Regions from separate parts of the Streptomyces sp. NPDC003032 genome, predicted to be linked through region 1. Evidence: predicted binding sites of a transcription regulator. Region 1 holds the regulator's gene; the other holds the start of a gene.

Region 1 (6,698 bases):
GCGTACCTGGGCGAGAAGGTCGCGGACGCGGTCATCACCGTCCCGGCGTACTTCAACGACTCGGAGCGCCAGGCCACCAAGGAGGCCGGTGAGATCGCGGGTCTGAACGTCCTGCGTATTGTCAACGAGCCGACGGCCGCCGCCCTGGCCTACGGCCTCGACAAGGACGACCAGACCATTCTGGTCTTCGACCTCGGTGGCGGCACCTTCGACGTCTCGCTTCTTGAGATCGGCGACGGCGTCGTCGAGGTGAAGGCCACGAACGGCGACAACCACCTCGGTGGTGACGACTGGGACCAGCGCGTCGTCGACTACCTGGTCAAGCAGTTCAACAACGGCCACGGCGTGGACCTGGGCAAGGACAAGATGGCGCTCCAGCGCCTGCGCGAGGCGGCCGAGAAGGCCAAGATCGAGCTGTCCTCCTCCACGGAGACCACGATCAACCTTCCGTACATCACGGCCTCCGCCGAGGGCCCGCTGCACCTGGACGAGAAGCTCACGCGCGCCCAGTTCCAGCAGCTCACGTCCGACCTCCTGGAGCGCTGCAAGACGCCGTTCCACAACGTCATCAAGGACGCGGGCATCCAGCTCTCCGAGATCGACCACGTCGTTCTCGTCGGTGGCTCGACCCGTATGCCCGCCGTCGCGGAGCTGGTCAAGGAGCTGACCGGCGGCCAGGACGCCAACAAGGGTGTGAACCCCGACGAGGTCGTCGCCATCGGCGCCGCTCTCCAGGCCGGTGTCCTCAAGGGCGAGGTCAAGGACGTCCTGCTCCTCGACGTGACCCCGCTGTCCCTCGGTATCGAGACCAAGGGAGGGATCATGACGAAGCTCATCGAGCGCAACACCACGATCCCGACCAAGCGCTCCGAGATCTTCACGACGGCCGAGGACAACCAGCCGTCCGTCCAGATCCAGGTCTACCAGGGCGAGCGCGAGATCGCGGCGTACAACAAGAAGCTCGGCATGTTCGAGCTGACGGGCCTGCCGCCGGCCCCGCGCGGTGTCCCGCAGATCGAGGTCGCCTTCGACATCGACGCCAACGGCATCATGCACGTGACCGCGAAGGACCTGGGCACGGGCAAGGAGCAGAAGATGACCGTCACCGGTGGCTCCTCGCTGCCGAAGGACGAGGTCGACCGCATGCGCCAGGAGGCCGAGCAGTACGCGGACGAGGACCACCGCCGCCGCGAGGCCGCCGAGTCCCGCAACCAGGGCGAGCAGCTCGTCTACCAGACGGAGAAGTTCCTCGCGGACAACGCGGAGAAGGTCCCCGGCGAGGTCAAGACCGAGGTCGAGAACGCCGTCAGTGAGCTGAAGGAGAAGCTCAAGGGCGAGGACACGGCCGAGATCCGCACCGCCACTGAGAAGGTCGCCGCCGTCTCGCAGAAGCTGGGCGAGGCCATGTACGCCGACGCCCAGGGCGCGCAGGCCGCGGGCGGCCCCGAGGGCGCGGCCCCCGGTGGCGAGCAGGCCAAGGAAGATGACGGAGTCGTCGACGCCGAGATCGTCGACGACGAGAAGGACCAGAAGGGTGGCGCCGCCTGATGACCGAGGAGACCCCGGGTTTCGGCGAGAGCGCCGACAAGCCTGACGTCCCCTCTGGCGCCACCCCTGATGACGCGGCGCCGAAGGCCGCCGAGCCCTCCGTCGAGGAGGGCCCGGCGGCCCCGGCCGGGGACGCGGACAGCAAGACGTCCGCCCAGGACGTGGGCCTGACCGCCCAGCTGGACCAGGTGCGCACCGCGCTCAACGAGCGCACGGCGGACCTCCAGCGGCTGCAGGCCGAGTACCAGAACTACCGCCGCCGGGTGGAGCGGGACAAGGTGACGGTGAAGGAGATCGCCTCGGCGAACCTCCTCTCCGAGCTGCTGCCGACCCTCGACGACATCGGCCGCGCCCGTGAGCACGGCGAGCTGGTGGGCGGCTTCAAGTCGGTCGCCGAGTCTCTGGAGACCGTCGTCGCCAAGCTGGGCCTCCAGCAGTTCGGCAAGGAGGGCGAGCCCTTCGACCCGACGATCCACGAGGCCCTGATGCACAGCTACGCACCGGACGTCACGGAGACGACGTGCGTCGCGATCCTGCAGCCGGGGTATCGCATCGGCGAGCGCACCATCCGCCCCGCGCGGGTGGCCGTCGCCGAGCCGCAGCCCGGCGCGCAGACGGTCAAGGGCGACGAATCCGCTGAGGGTGCCGAGGGTCCCGCGGCTCCCGCGGAGGGCTCGGACGAGAAGGAGACCGGTGGCCCGGACAAGGGCTGACGGCAGCGAGACGAGTGAGGAGGGGCGTCGGGGATGAGCACCAAGGACTTCATCGAGAAGGACTACTACAAGGTCCTCGGCGTCCCCAAGGACGCCACCGAGGCCGAGATCAAGAAGGCGTACCGGAAGCTCGCCCGCGAGAACCACCCGGACGCCAACAAGGGCAACGCCAAGGCGGAGGAGCGCTTCAAGGAGATCTCCGAGGCGAACGACGTCCTCGGTGACCCCAAGAAGCGCAAGGAGTACGACGAAGCGCGTGCTCTCTTCGGCAACGGCGGATTCCGGCAGGGTCCCGGAGCCGGCGGCGGCGGATCGTTCAACTTCGACCTGGGCGACCTCTTCGGAGGCGGCGCCCCGGGTGGCGGTGGGGCGGCCGGCGGCGGCTTCGGGGGCGGTCTCGGTGACGTCTTCGGGGGCCTGTTCAACCGTGGCGGCGCGGGTGCCGGTACGGGCACGCGTACGCAGCCGAGGCGCGGCCAGGACATCGAGTCCGAGGTCACGCTGAGCTTCACGGAGGCGGTGGACGGCGCGACGGTGCCGCTGCGCATGTCCTCCCAGGCCGCCTGCAAGGCCTGCTCCGGCACCGGCGACAAGAACGGCACGCCGCGCGTGTGCCCGACCTGCGTCGGCACGGGCCAGGTCTCGCGGGGCGGCGGCGGCGGCTTCTCGCTGACCGACCCGTGCGTGGACTGCAAGGGCCGGGGCCTGATCGCCCAGGACCCGTGCGAGGTCTGCGCCGGCTCGGGACGCGCGAAGTCCTCCCGCACCATGCAGGTGCGGATCCCGGCGGGGGTGAGCGACGGCCAGCGGATCAGGCTCCGCGGCAAGGGCGCGCCCGGCGAGCGGGGCGGCCCGGCCGGTGATCTGTACGTGGTCGTGCACGTCGACACGCACCCCGTCTTCGGCCGCAAGGGCGACAACCTCACGGTCACGGTGCCGGTGACGTATCCCGAGGCGGCACTGGGCGGCGAGGTCAAGGTCCCGACGCTCGGCGGCCCGGCCGTCACCCTGAAGCTGCCCCCGGGCACGCCCAACGGCCGTACAATGCGGGCCCGCGGCAAGGGCGCGGTCCGCAAGGACGGCACGCGGGGCGACCTTCTGGTGACGGTCGAGGTGTCGGTCCCGACGTCGTTGAGCGACGGGGCGAAGGAAGCCCTGGAGTCCTACCGCGAGGCGACCGCGGGCGACGACCCGCGGGCAGAACTGTTCCAGGCCGCGAAGGGAGCATGAGATGGACGGCCGTCGTCGACAGTCCGGATTCAGTAGGGCGTACCAACTCACCGACGAGACGCCGGTGTACGTCATCTCGGTGGCCGCCCAGCTGAGCGGCCTCCACCCGCAGACCCTGCGGCAGTACGACCGCCTGGGCCTGGTCTCCCCGGACCGCACGGCGGGCCGCGGCCGCCGTTACTCCGCCCGCGACATCGAACTGCTGCGCACCGTGCAGCAGCTGTCGCAGGAGGAGGGCATCAACCTCGCCGGCATCAAGCGCATCATCGAGCTGGAGAACCAGGTCGCCGCGCTCCAGTCCCGTGTCGCGGAGCTCTCCGCGGCCGTGGAGGGAGCCGCCACCGCGATGCAGCAACGTGAAGCGGCGGTGCACGCCTCGTACCGCCGCGACCTCGTCCCGTACCAGGACGTGCAGCAGGCGAGTGCGCTGGTGGTCTGGCGCCCGAAGAGGGCGACGGACTGAGAACCGCGAGCCTGTCCGTCTGTCGGCTTGGTCGCGAAGGGGCCGGGAGGGGAACCTCCCGGCCCCTTCGGACGTTGTGGTGGCCGACCTGAAGTGCTTGTCGTGTGTCTGTTCCGGGGGAAGTGGTTTGCCATGGCCATGGTGGGGCTGTTCTGGATCGCCGAGGGCGATGTGTACGTGGGCGCGAAGCCGTCCGGACTGGCTCCCGGGGTGCGGCTGACGCCGGAGGGCGTGGCGGCCCTCGGCGACAGGCAGTCCGGGTTCTGGCCGTGGGAGGACGTACGCTCCCTCGCCATCGAGGACGTTCCGGTGAAGTCGCTCAAGCGCCATGTGGGCGTGGCCGTCGATCTGGTGCTGACGGTCGGCCTGGGCGGCTCGGACGAGGCCCCGACGATGACGGTCCGGGTCGGCGGCGCCGAGGGGGAGGCGGAGCTGACGGCGTACACCGCGGCGGCGGTCGGCTACTCCACCACGGAGTACGACCTTTCCCGCGCGCTCCTGGCCCGCCTCACGCAGGGCGCGGGCACGCTCCTGACGACGCTGGCGGCGATGGCGGAGTGGGGGCGGCGCCATGAGGGGGCTTCTCCCCGGGCGGCCGTCAGGGAGGCGCTGCTGAGGGAGTGGCTGGCGGCGGCCGACGCCTGAGACGCTAGTCCCGGTCCCGGTCCCGGTCCCGGTCCCGGTCCCGGTCCCGGTCGGGGGCGGGGTCGGGGTCGGGGTCGAGGACGCCGGACTGGCCGATGAGGTAGCCCAGTTGGGCCCGGCTCTCGCTGCCGAGGGTGGCCGCGAGTTTGGCTATGTGGACGCGGGCCGTGCGGATGTTCATGCCGAGGCGGTCGGCGATCTCGGCGTCGGTGAGGCCTTCGACGAGGAGGCCGGCGATGGCGCGCTGGCGGGGTGTTACGCCGCCCTCGGAGACCTGCGGGGCGGCCTGGGGCCACATGGGCGTGGCCAGCCGCCACAGCCGCCAGAAGGTGGTGGCGAAGTACTCGACGAGGGCCGGGTGGCGCAGCTCCAGGGCGACGCTGCGGTCCCTGCTCGCCGGGATGAACGCCACGGTCCGGTCGAAGACGAAGAGGCGGTCGGTCACCTCGTCCAGGGTGCGGGCCTCGGCGTCGCCGTCGAGCTGCTCGAAGTACGCGAGCACGGGCAGGGAGTGGCGCGTCGTGTGCTGGTAGAGGGTCCGCATCCGGCAGCCCCGGCTGAGGATCGACTGGTCACGGGGAAAGGCTTCGGCCAAGGTCTCGGGCGGGCGGGTGCCGCCGGGCTGGATGGCGAGGAACTCCCCGGTGACCTCGCTCATGGCGCGGTCGATGGCCGAGTTGATGCGTTCCAGTCCGTCGAGAACGGTGATCTCAGGGGCGGCCGTGGCGGTGGGTTCGCAGGGTTCCTCCACGGTGTGCGGCGCGTGCTCGCTGGTCATGTGCGCTCCCTCCCGCTCAGTTGAAGCGCGGCGATTGTATGCAGGGGGACGCGGAGGGGAGGACGGCCCCTCATTGAAGTGTCTACTTCCGTGCGGGGCTGTCCAGTGGTGGGGCGGGGATCGTCACCTCGGGCGGTCGTGGTCGAGAATTCCCGACTGGGCGATGAGGTAGCCGAGCTGGGCGCGGCTGCCGCTGCCGAGGGCGGCGGCGATCTTGGCGATGTGGGCGCGGCAGGTGCGGACGTTCATGCCGAGGCGGCGGGCGATGGCCTCGTCGACGTGGCCTTCGACGAGGAGCTTGGCGATGGAGCGCTGCACGCCCGTGATGCCGCCGGTCGGCGGGTCGTAGGGGGCCTCGTCGAGGAGCGGGGAGGCGCGCCGCCAGAGCTGTTCGAAGACCTTGGCGAGATATCCGACCAGGCCGCTGTGGCGGAGCTCCAGGGCGACCTGGCGGTCGTCCTGGGCAGGTATGAAGGCGACCGTCCGGTCGAAGATCATCAGTCGTTCGATGAGCTCTTCCAGGGTGCGCACCTCGACCTTGCCCTGCCTCATGTACTCGGCGTAGGCGATGGTTCCCTGGCTGTGCCGGGCGGTGTGCTGATAGAGCGTGCGCATCGTGATGCCGCGCTCGATGATGCCCTGGCTCCGCTGGACGGCCTCGGTGAGCACCGCTTCGCTGCGTCCGCCGCCGGGCTGCACGGTGAGGATCTCCGACTGGCACTCCGCGGTGGCGGCGTCTATCGCCGCGTTGATGCGGGTGGCGCCCTCCAGGACCGTGATCGCGTGGTCGGTCGGCCGGTCCTGGGCACTGATGGCCATGAATGGCTCAAAAGCGTCGGTAAGTTCGATGGCGAGCGTCCTGCGCTCCAGGATCTCCCGTTCGAGGGGATGGAGGCGCTGCGCCAACACCGAGGTGGGCGGAGCCGGAAGGAGCCAGTCGGCATCCTCCGGATCAGGGTGCAGGAGGGCGAACTCCATCAGACATGGTGCGGCCTCCGCTTCGCTGCGGCGGACCCGTCCGGAGCGCAGTGCGCTGGCGTAGAGACGCTTGCCTTCGGCGCAGAGTGCGACCACGGAGTGTGGATGTGTCCCAATTGGGCTTTTTATTGTCATTCCTCCACCCCCCAGGGTCCTGAACGTGCAGGAACATGATGCATCTCTTCTGTGGTGTTCGGATGGCTGAATGAGCCATCGTCTTGGAAGGCCGGGGGAGAGTCGCTATGGAAGTGAGGACGAAGCCCGCTATGTGCAAGGGAAAGCTTCGCTCGGTACTTGTCGGTGCCTTCTCCGTCGGGTTGGCCATCAGCGCGTTCAGTGGTCT
Region 2 (6,698 bases), on a different contig from region 1:
GGACGCCGTGAACCTCTTCGGCGCCATCGACACCCTGCGCATCCCCCTCGAATACCTGGCGGAAATCTTCACCGCCGGGGACGTCGGCCCGGTCCGCTCCTCCCTGGAGAAACTGGCGGCGATGCGCGCGCACATGCGGGCCGTCAACCTCGGCGACACGCCCGACAGCGAGGTGGCGCGGTCGGTGGGGCTGACGGGACCGCGGATCGAGGAGATGTACCGCCTGCTGGCCATCGCCAAGTACGAGGAGCGGTACGTCATCCCGACCGCGGCCGTCGCGGACGCGCGGCGCCTGGAGGAGTCGGCCCTCCCCGAACTCTCGGACTCGTGCAGCCTCGATTACGAGGGCGGCCCCGGCGCGGGCGGCGACGGCCCGTTCGGACAGGACTCGGGCCGCAGGCAGCTGCCGCTGGTCACCGTCGAGAACTTCCACACGCTGCGGGCCCGGCAGACCGCGGACGAGCAGCCGAGCGCGGCCGAGAAGGCCCACGCGGCCGAGGAGGACGCCCAGTGACTCCGCACGCCGTGCTCCACCAGGCCGCCGCGCTCTGCCTCGCCTACCCGGACGAGGAGTTCCAGGAGCGGCTCCCGCTGCTGCGGGCCGCCGCTCCCGCCGGGCTCGGCGACTTCCTGACGTACGCCACCGCAACGGACCCCGGGGAACTCGCGGCGCACTACGTGAAGGTCTTCGACTTCAAGAACCGGCACAGCCTGTATCTGAGCTGGTGGCGGGAGGGCGACACCCGGCGGCGCGGTATGGCCCTGGTCCGCTTCAAGGAGGTCTACCGCGCGCACGGCCTGGAGTTCAGCGGCGAGGAGCTGCCGGACTTCCTCCCCGCCGTCCTGGAGTTCTCCGCCCGCGCGGGCCCTGTGCTGCTCCTGGAGAACCGCGGCGGCCTCGAGCTGCTGCGGCTCGCGCTCGGCGACTTCGGCACGCCGTACGCGGGCGTGCTGGAAGCGGTGTGCGCGAGCCTGCCGGGCCCCACGCCCAAGGACCGCGCCGAGGCGCTCGCGCTCGCCCGCTCGGGGCCGCCGCGCGAGGACGTCGGCCTCGAACCCTTCGCACTCATCGGGGAGCACTGATGAAAACGCTGCTGTGGGGCGCCCTCCCCTACATCGCCTTCGTCCTGCTCGTCGCGGGCACGATCTGGCGCTACCGCTACGACAAGTTCGGCTGGACGACCCGCTCGTCACAGGTCTACGAGTCCAGGCTTCTCAACATCGCCTCACCGATGTTCCACTACGGCATCCTCTTCGTGCTCGTCGGGCACCTGGTGGGCCTGTTCCTCCCCGAGTCGTGGACGGACAAGGCGGGGGTGAGCGAGCACACGTACCACCTGTTCTCGCTGTACGGCGGCACGGCGGCCGGGGTCCTGCTCGTCCTCGGCATCCTGCTGCTGCTCTACCGGCGCCGGACCAACACGCCGGTGTTCCGCGCGACGACCGCCAACGACAAGCTGATGTACCTGGTGCTGTTCGCGTCGATCGTCCTCGGCATGGTCGCCAAGCTGACGCACTCGTCGGGCGACGGCTACGACTACCGCGAGTCCATCGCCCCTTGGGCGCGCAGCCTCTTCACGCTCCGGCCCGACATCGACGCGATGACGGGCGTGCCCGTGCTGTACGAGATCCACGCGGTGGTCGGAATGGTGCTGTTCGCCCTGGTGCCGTTCACCCGACTGATCCACATGTTCAGCGCGCCGCTCCAGTACCTCTTCCGCCCGTACGTGGTCTACCGCGCCCGGGACCCGAAGCGGCTGGGCGCGCGGCCGGAGCGGCGCGGCTGGGAACGGACGGGGTCCTAGGGCCTACGGCGCCTTGCCCTGGCCGTCCTTGCCCTGGCCGTCCTTGCCCTGGCCGTCCTTGCCCTTGTCGTCCTCGTCCACGATCTCGGCGTCCACCACGCCTTCCTCGGCGGCGGAATCGGTGGAGGCACCGGTGGATTCCGTCTGTTCCTGGGCGCCCCCGCCAGAAGCCGCGTACATGGCCTGGCCCATCTTCTGGCTGACCGTCGCCAGCTTCTCGGCGCCGGCGCGCAGGGCCGCCGTGTCGTCGGGGCGATCTTTGAGGAGGCCCTTCAACTCCGTTGCCGCCGCCTCGACTTCGCCCTTGGTGTCCGCGGGGACCTTGTCCCCGTTCTCCCGCAGGAACCGCTCCGTCTGGTAGACAAGCTGCTCGGCCTGGTTGCGGGTCTCCGCGGCCTCGCGCCGCCTGCGGTCCTCCTCCGCGTGCTGCTCGGCCTCGCGGACCATGCGGTTGATGTCGTCCTTGGGCAGCGCGGAGCCGCCGGTCACCGTCATGCGCTGCTCGCGGCCCGTGGCCTCGTCCTTCGCCGAGACGTGCATGATGCCGTTGGCGTCGATGTCGAAGGTGACCTCGATCTTGGGGACGCCGCGCGGGGCGGGCGGCAGCCCGGTCAGGTCGAAGACGCCGAGCTTCTTGTTGTACGCGGCGATCTCCCGCTCGCCCTGGAAGACCTGGATGCCGACCGAGGGCTGGTTGTCCTCGGCGGTGGAGAAGGTCTCCGAACGGCGGGTGGGGATCGTGGTGTTGCGCTCGATGAGCTTGGTCATGATGCCGCCCTTGGTCTCGATACCGAGGGACAGCGGGGTCACGTCGAGAAGGAGTACGTCCTTGACGTCGCCCCGGATCACACCGGCCTGCAGGGCCGCGCCGAGCGCCACCACCTCGTCGGGATTGACGCCCTTGTGCGGGTCCTTCCCGGTGAGTTCCCTGACCAGTTCGCTCACCGCCGGCATCCGGGTGGAGCCGCCGACCAGGATCACGTGGTCGATGGCCGACAGCTTGACGCCCGCGTCCTTGACGGCCTGGTGGAAGGGCTCCTTGCAGCGGTCGAGCAGGTCGGACGTCAGCTCCTGGAACTGGGCGCGCGTCAGCTTCTCGGCCAGGTGCAGAGGCCCTTCGGACGACGCCGTGATGTAGGGGAGGTTGATGTCCGTCTCGCTGGAGGAGGACAGCTCGATCTTCGCCTTCTCGGCGCCCTCCCTCAGGCGCTGGAGCGCCATCTTGTCCTTGCCGAGGTCCACGCCGTGCCCGTTCTTGAACTGCCGCACCAGGTATTCGACGATCCGCTGGTCCCAGTCGTCGCCGCCCAGCTGGGTGTCGCCGTTGGTGGCCTTGACCTCGATGACGCCCTCGCCCATCTCCAGGAGCGAGACGTCGAAGGTGCCACCGCCCAGGTCGAAGACGAGGACGGTCTGGTCGTCGCCCTTGTCCAGGCCGTACGCGAGGGCCGCCGCCGTCGGTTCGTTGATGATGCGCAGGACGTTGAGCCCCGCGATCTCACCGGCCTCCTTGGTGGCCTGGCGCTGGGTGTCGTCGAAGTACGCGGGCACGGTGACCACCGCGTCGGTGACGTCCTCACCGAGGTAGGACTCGGCGTCGCGCTTGAGTTTCTGCAGGACGCGCGCGGAGAGTTCCTGCGCGGTGTAGCGGGTGCCGTCCACGGAGCCGCTCTCCGGGAAGCGCCAGCCGCCGTCGCCCATATGCCGTTTGACGGAGCGCGCGGTGCGCTCCACGTTCGTGACCGCCTGCCGCTTGGCGACCTCGCCCACCAGGACGTCGCCGCTCTTCGCGAAGGCGACGACCGACGGTGTGGTGCGCGCGCCCTCCGCGTTGGCCACGACGGTGGGCTCACCGCCCTCCAGCACGGCCACCACTGAGTTCGTCGTCCCGAGATCGATCCCGACCGCACGTGCCATGGTCCAGTCCCTTCCGCCGCGAGCCCAATGTCCCCCGTATCCAGGTCTACTCCGTACTCCATCACAAAACTTGAGCGGGCTCTTGTCAATGCCCGGACACGACAATGCCACCACCCAGCACCCGATCGGAGGCGGGGTGACGGCATCGTCAACGGGCGTCGCTTCAGCCCAGCTTGGCCGAGAGCGTGATGGTCGTGCCCGTCAGCGCCTGGCTCACCGGGCAGTTGGCCTTGGCGTCCTCGGCGGCCGAGACGAAGGTGGCCTCGTCGATGCCCGGCACGGTGCCCTCGACGGTGAGGTGGATGCCGGTGATGCCGGTGCCCGGCTGGAAGGTCACGTCGGCCGACGTGGTGAGGCGGCTCGGCGGGGTGCCGGCGCCGGCCAGGCCGTGCGACAGCGCCATGGAGAAGCAGCTGGAGTGCGCGGCGGCGATGAGCTCCTCCGGGCTGGTCCTGCCGTTCGCCTCCTCGGCGCGCGACGGCCAGGACACCGCCTGCTCGCCGATGCCGGAGGAGTCGAAGGTGACCATGCCCGAGCCCTCCGTGAGAGAGCCCTCCCAGACCGTGTGCGCGGAGCGCGTGGTTGCCACGATGCAGTTCCCTTCAGTGCGGTTCCGTGATCGGAAGTTCCGTTGCCACCATCCGATCACACTCGGCATGCAAACGGGCCACGGGGCCGACCGACGTTCCGGAGCCGTCAACCTCAGGTTCGGCTCTGTTGCACGTTAGTGGCGCCGCGTCGCCCGGACGAATGCGTCCGAGCCCCATGGACGAACCGTGACCGCTATAACTGGCCCATGATCTATCACGTAGCCGCTCTCGACGACTGGCTTTCCGACCCCGAGCTGCCCTACGCGCCCGGGTCGTTGGCGAAGGACGGGTCCGTGCACTGCTCGCCCGACGAGGAAGCGATCCTGGCGGCCGCTACCCGCTTCCACAGTCGGACGGCCGGTCCTCTCGTCGCCCTGCTCATCGACGAGAGGAAGCTCGGCGCCGAGGTGAAGTGGGTGGCCCCTGCCGCGGGCTCGCCTCTCGCCCAGGGGCCCGCGGTTCTGTTTCCGCGAGTCCTGGGTCCCGTCAACCGCGACGCGGTCGTCGGGCTGATGGAGATCGTGCGCGACGACGACGGCGGTGCCCGGGAGCTGGTTCCCCGGGGCCCGGCGGAGTGACGGAGCGGGTCCGCCGCACCGGCATCGCGACGAATCCGGCGCCTTAGCGCAGCCCGGCGCCGGAAAGTCCGGGCTCGGACTGCGGTCGGCGCGGTGCCGCCCATCTGCCCAGGGCCATTTCGGCCGTGATCCCGGGCCCGAACCCCGCGATGAGTCCTTGTCCTCCGTGCGGCGGGCCGCCTTCGGCGAAGAGCCGGGCGAGGGCGTCGAAGATGACGGCACTGGCGATGTTGCCGCGTTCGGTGAGGGTGCTGCGGCTGTGCCTGAACATCCGCGGAGGAAGGTCCAGGAGGCGGCTGAGGTCGTCGAGGATACGGGGGCCCCCGGCGTGGACGAGGTAGAAGTCGAGGTTGGCGACGTCCCAGGCGTGGGGGGCGGCCATGTCGCGCATGGCCGGTGCCAGTACCCCCATGGTGCCGGGTACGCGTTTGTCGAGCTGGAAGTGGAATCCGGTGTCACGGACCGCGTAGGAGATCCACCTCTCGGTGTCGGGGACCAGATGCGAGGCGTTGTGCTCAAGACGGACTCCGTGTCCGCCTTGGCCTCGTACGACGACGGCGGCCATGGCGTCGCCGAAGAGGCCGTTGGAGAGCAGACTGCCGACGCCGAGGTCGGTCGGCTGGTAGAGGAGTGAGCAGAACTCGCACGAGACGATGAGCACGTTGCGCTCGGGGTAGGCGGTGCAGAAGTCGTGTGCGCGGTTGACCGCCGCGCCGCCGGCCGCGCAGCCCAGCTGCGAGATGGGCAGTTGGCGGGTGTCGGGCCGGAACCGCATGCTGTTGATCAGCCACGCCGTCATCGACGGCATCATGAATCCGGTGCACGACACGTAGATGATCATGTCGATGTCGTGGACCGTGAGCTCCGCGTGTTCCAGCGCGGTCTCGATGACCGGTGGCAGGCGTACCTTCGCCTCTTTCTCGTAGAGGAGGTTGCGTTTCTCGAACCCGGGGTGTTTCAGGGTCGCCTCCAGTGGCTGGAGGAGATGGCGGGTCCGTACTCCGGTGTTGGCGATCAGCCGCAGGGCCAGGTCGAGCTGCGGGTGCCCCGCGTGCAGGGTACGGGCGAGATGGAGGGTCTGCTCGGCCGTGACGACGTGTTCGGGGACGGCGACATGGGGCCGGCACAGAGTCGGCATCGCGCTCACCACGCGACCGGCAGCGCGAGGGGATAGCGCCAGATCGACTGGGTGTTCCAGCGCACCTCCTCCACCGGTACGGCCAGGCGCAGAGTGGGGAACCGGGACAGCAGGCTGCCGATCGAGGTGCGCAGCTCCAGGCGGGCGAGATGGGATCCCAGGCAGTGGTGCATGCCGTAGCCGAAGGCCAGGTGCGCGGGCGGGGAGGGCCGTTCGAAATCGAGTTCGTCGGGGCGGTCGTACGCCAGCTCGTCGCGGTTGGCGGTGAGATAGGAGACGTGGACCGTCTCGCCGGCACGGATGGTCACGCCGTCGATGGTGACGTCTTCGAGGGCGACACGAGGGATTCCGACCCCTTGGCGGAAGGGGACGTAGCGCAGCAGCTCCTCGATCGCCTGGTCCAACAGCTCCGGCGCTTCCTGTAGCCGGCCGAACTGCGCCGGGTGGGTGAGCAGGGTGAAAGTGAAGTTGCTGATGTCGTACGTCGTGGTGTCGTGCCCGGTGATCGTCAGCAGCATGGCCAGCACCGACAGTTCGGCGTCGGTGAGTCTCTCGTCCCCGATCCGGGCGGTCGCGAGCGCGCTGAGCAGGTCCTCGCCGGGTTCGGCGCGCCGACGGGCGGTCAGCTCGTCGAAATAGGCGCGCAGCTGCTGCTTGGCGTCGGCGGCGG

The links. Region 1 encodes HspR, which represses chaperone genes until heat shock. Its sites were predicted from a motif close to TTGAGNNNNNNNNNCTCAA; they were not measured.
Region 2: dnaK (molecular chaperone DnaK) is a predicted target of HspR. The motif match lies at 3,793-3,811, and genes of this name have one in related genera.

The regions. Positions count from the first base shown of each region.
Region 1 is NZ_JBSFTT010000032.1:18,097-24,794, reverse strand. It holds gene dnaK (molecular chaperone DnaK) at 1-1,548, shown strand, start outside; gene grpE (nucleotide exchange factor GrpE) at 1,548-2,261, shown strand; gene dnaJ (molecular chaperone DnaJ) at 2,295-3,491, shown strand; gene ACWDZ7_RS33455 (heat shock protein transcriptional repressor HspR) at 3,493-3,954, shown strand; gene ACWDZ7_RS33450 (hypothetical protein) at 4,087-4,599, shown strand; partial or broken gene ACWDZ7_RS33445 (helix-turn-helix transcriptional regulator) at 4,604-5,314, opposite strand; gene ACWDZ7_RS33440 (helix-turn-helix transcriptional regulator) at 5,501-6,490, opposite strand; gene ACWDZ7_RS33435 (hypothetical protein) at 6,598-6,698, shown strand, end outside.
Region 2 is NZ_JBSFTT010000008.1:33,383-40,080, forward strand. It holds gene narH (nitrate reductase subunit beta) at 1-514, shown strand, start outside; gene narJ (nitrate reductase molybdenum cofactor assembly chaperone) at 511-1,083, shown strand; gene narI (respiratory nitrate reductase subunit gamma) at 1,083-1,805, shown strand; gene dnaK (molecular chaperone DnaK) at 1,809-3,722, opposite strand; gene ACWDZ7_RS13460 (OsmC family protein) at 3,886-4,311, opposite strand; gene ACWDZ7_RS13465 (DUF952 domain-containing protein) at 4,519-4,890, shown strand; gene ACWDZ7_RS13470 (type III polyketide synthase) at 4,934-6,028, opposite strand; gene ACWDZ7_RS13475 (cytochrome P450) at 6,034-6,698, opposite strand, start outside.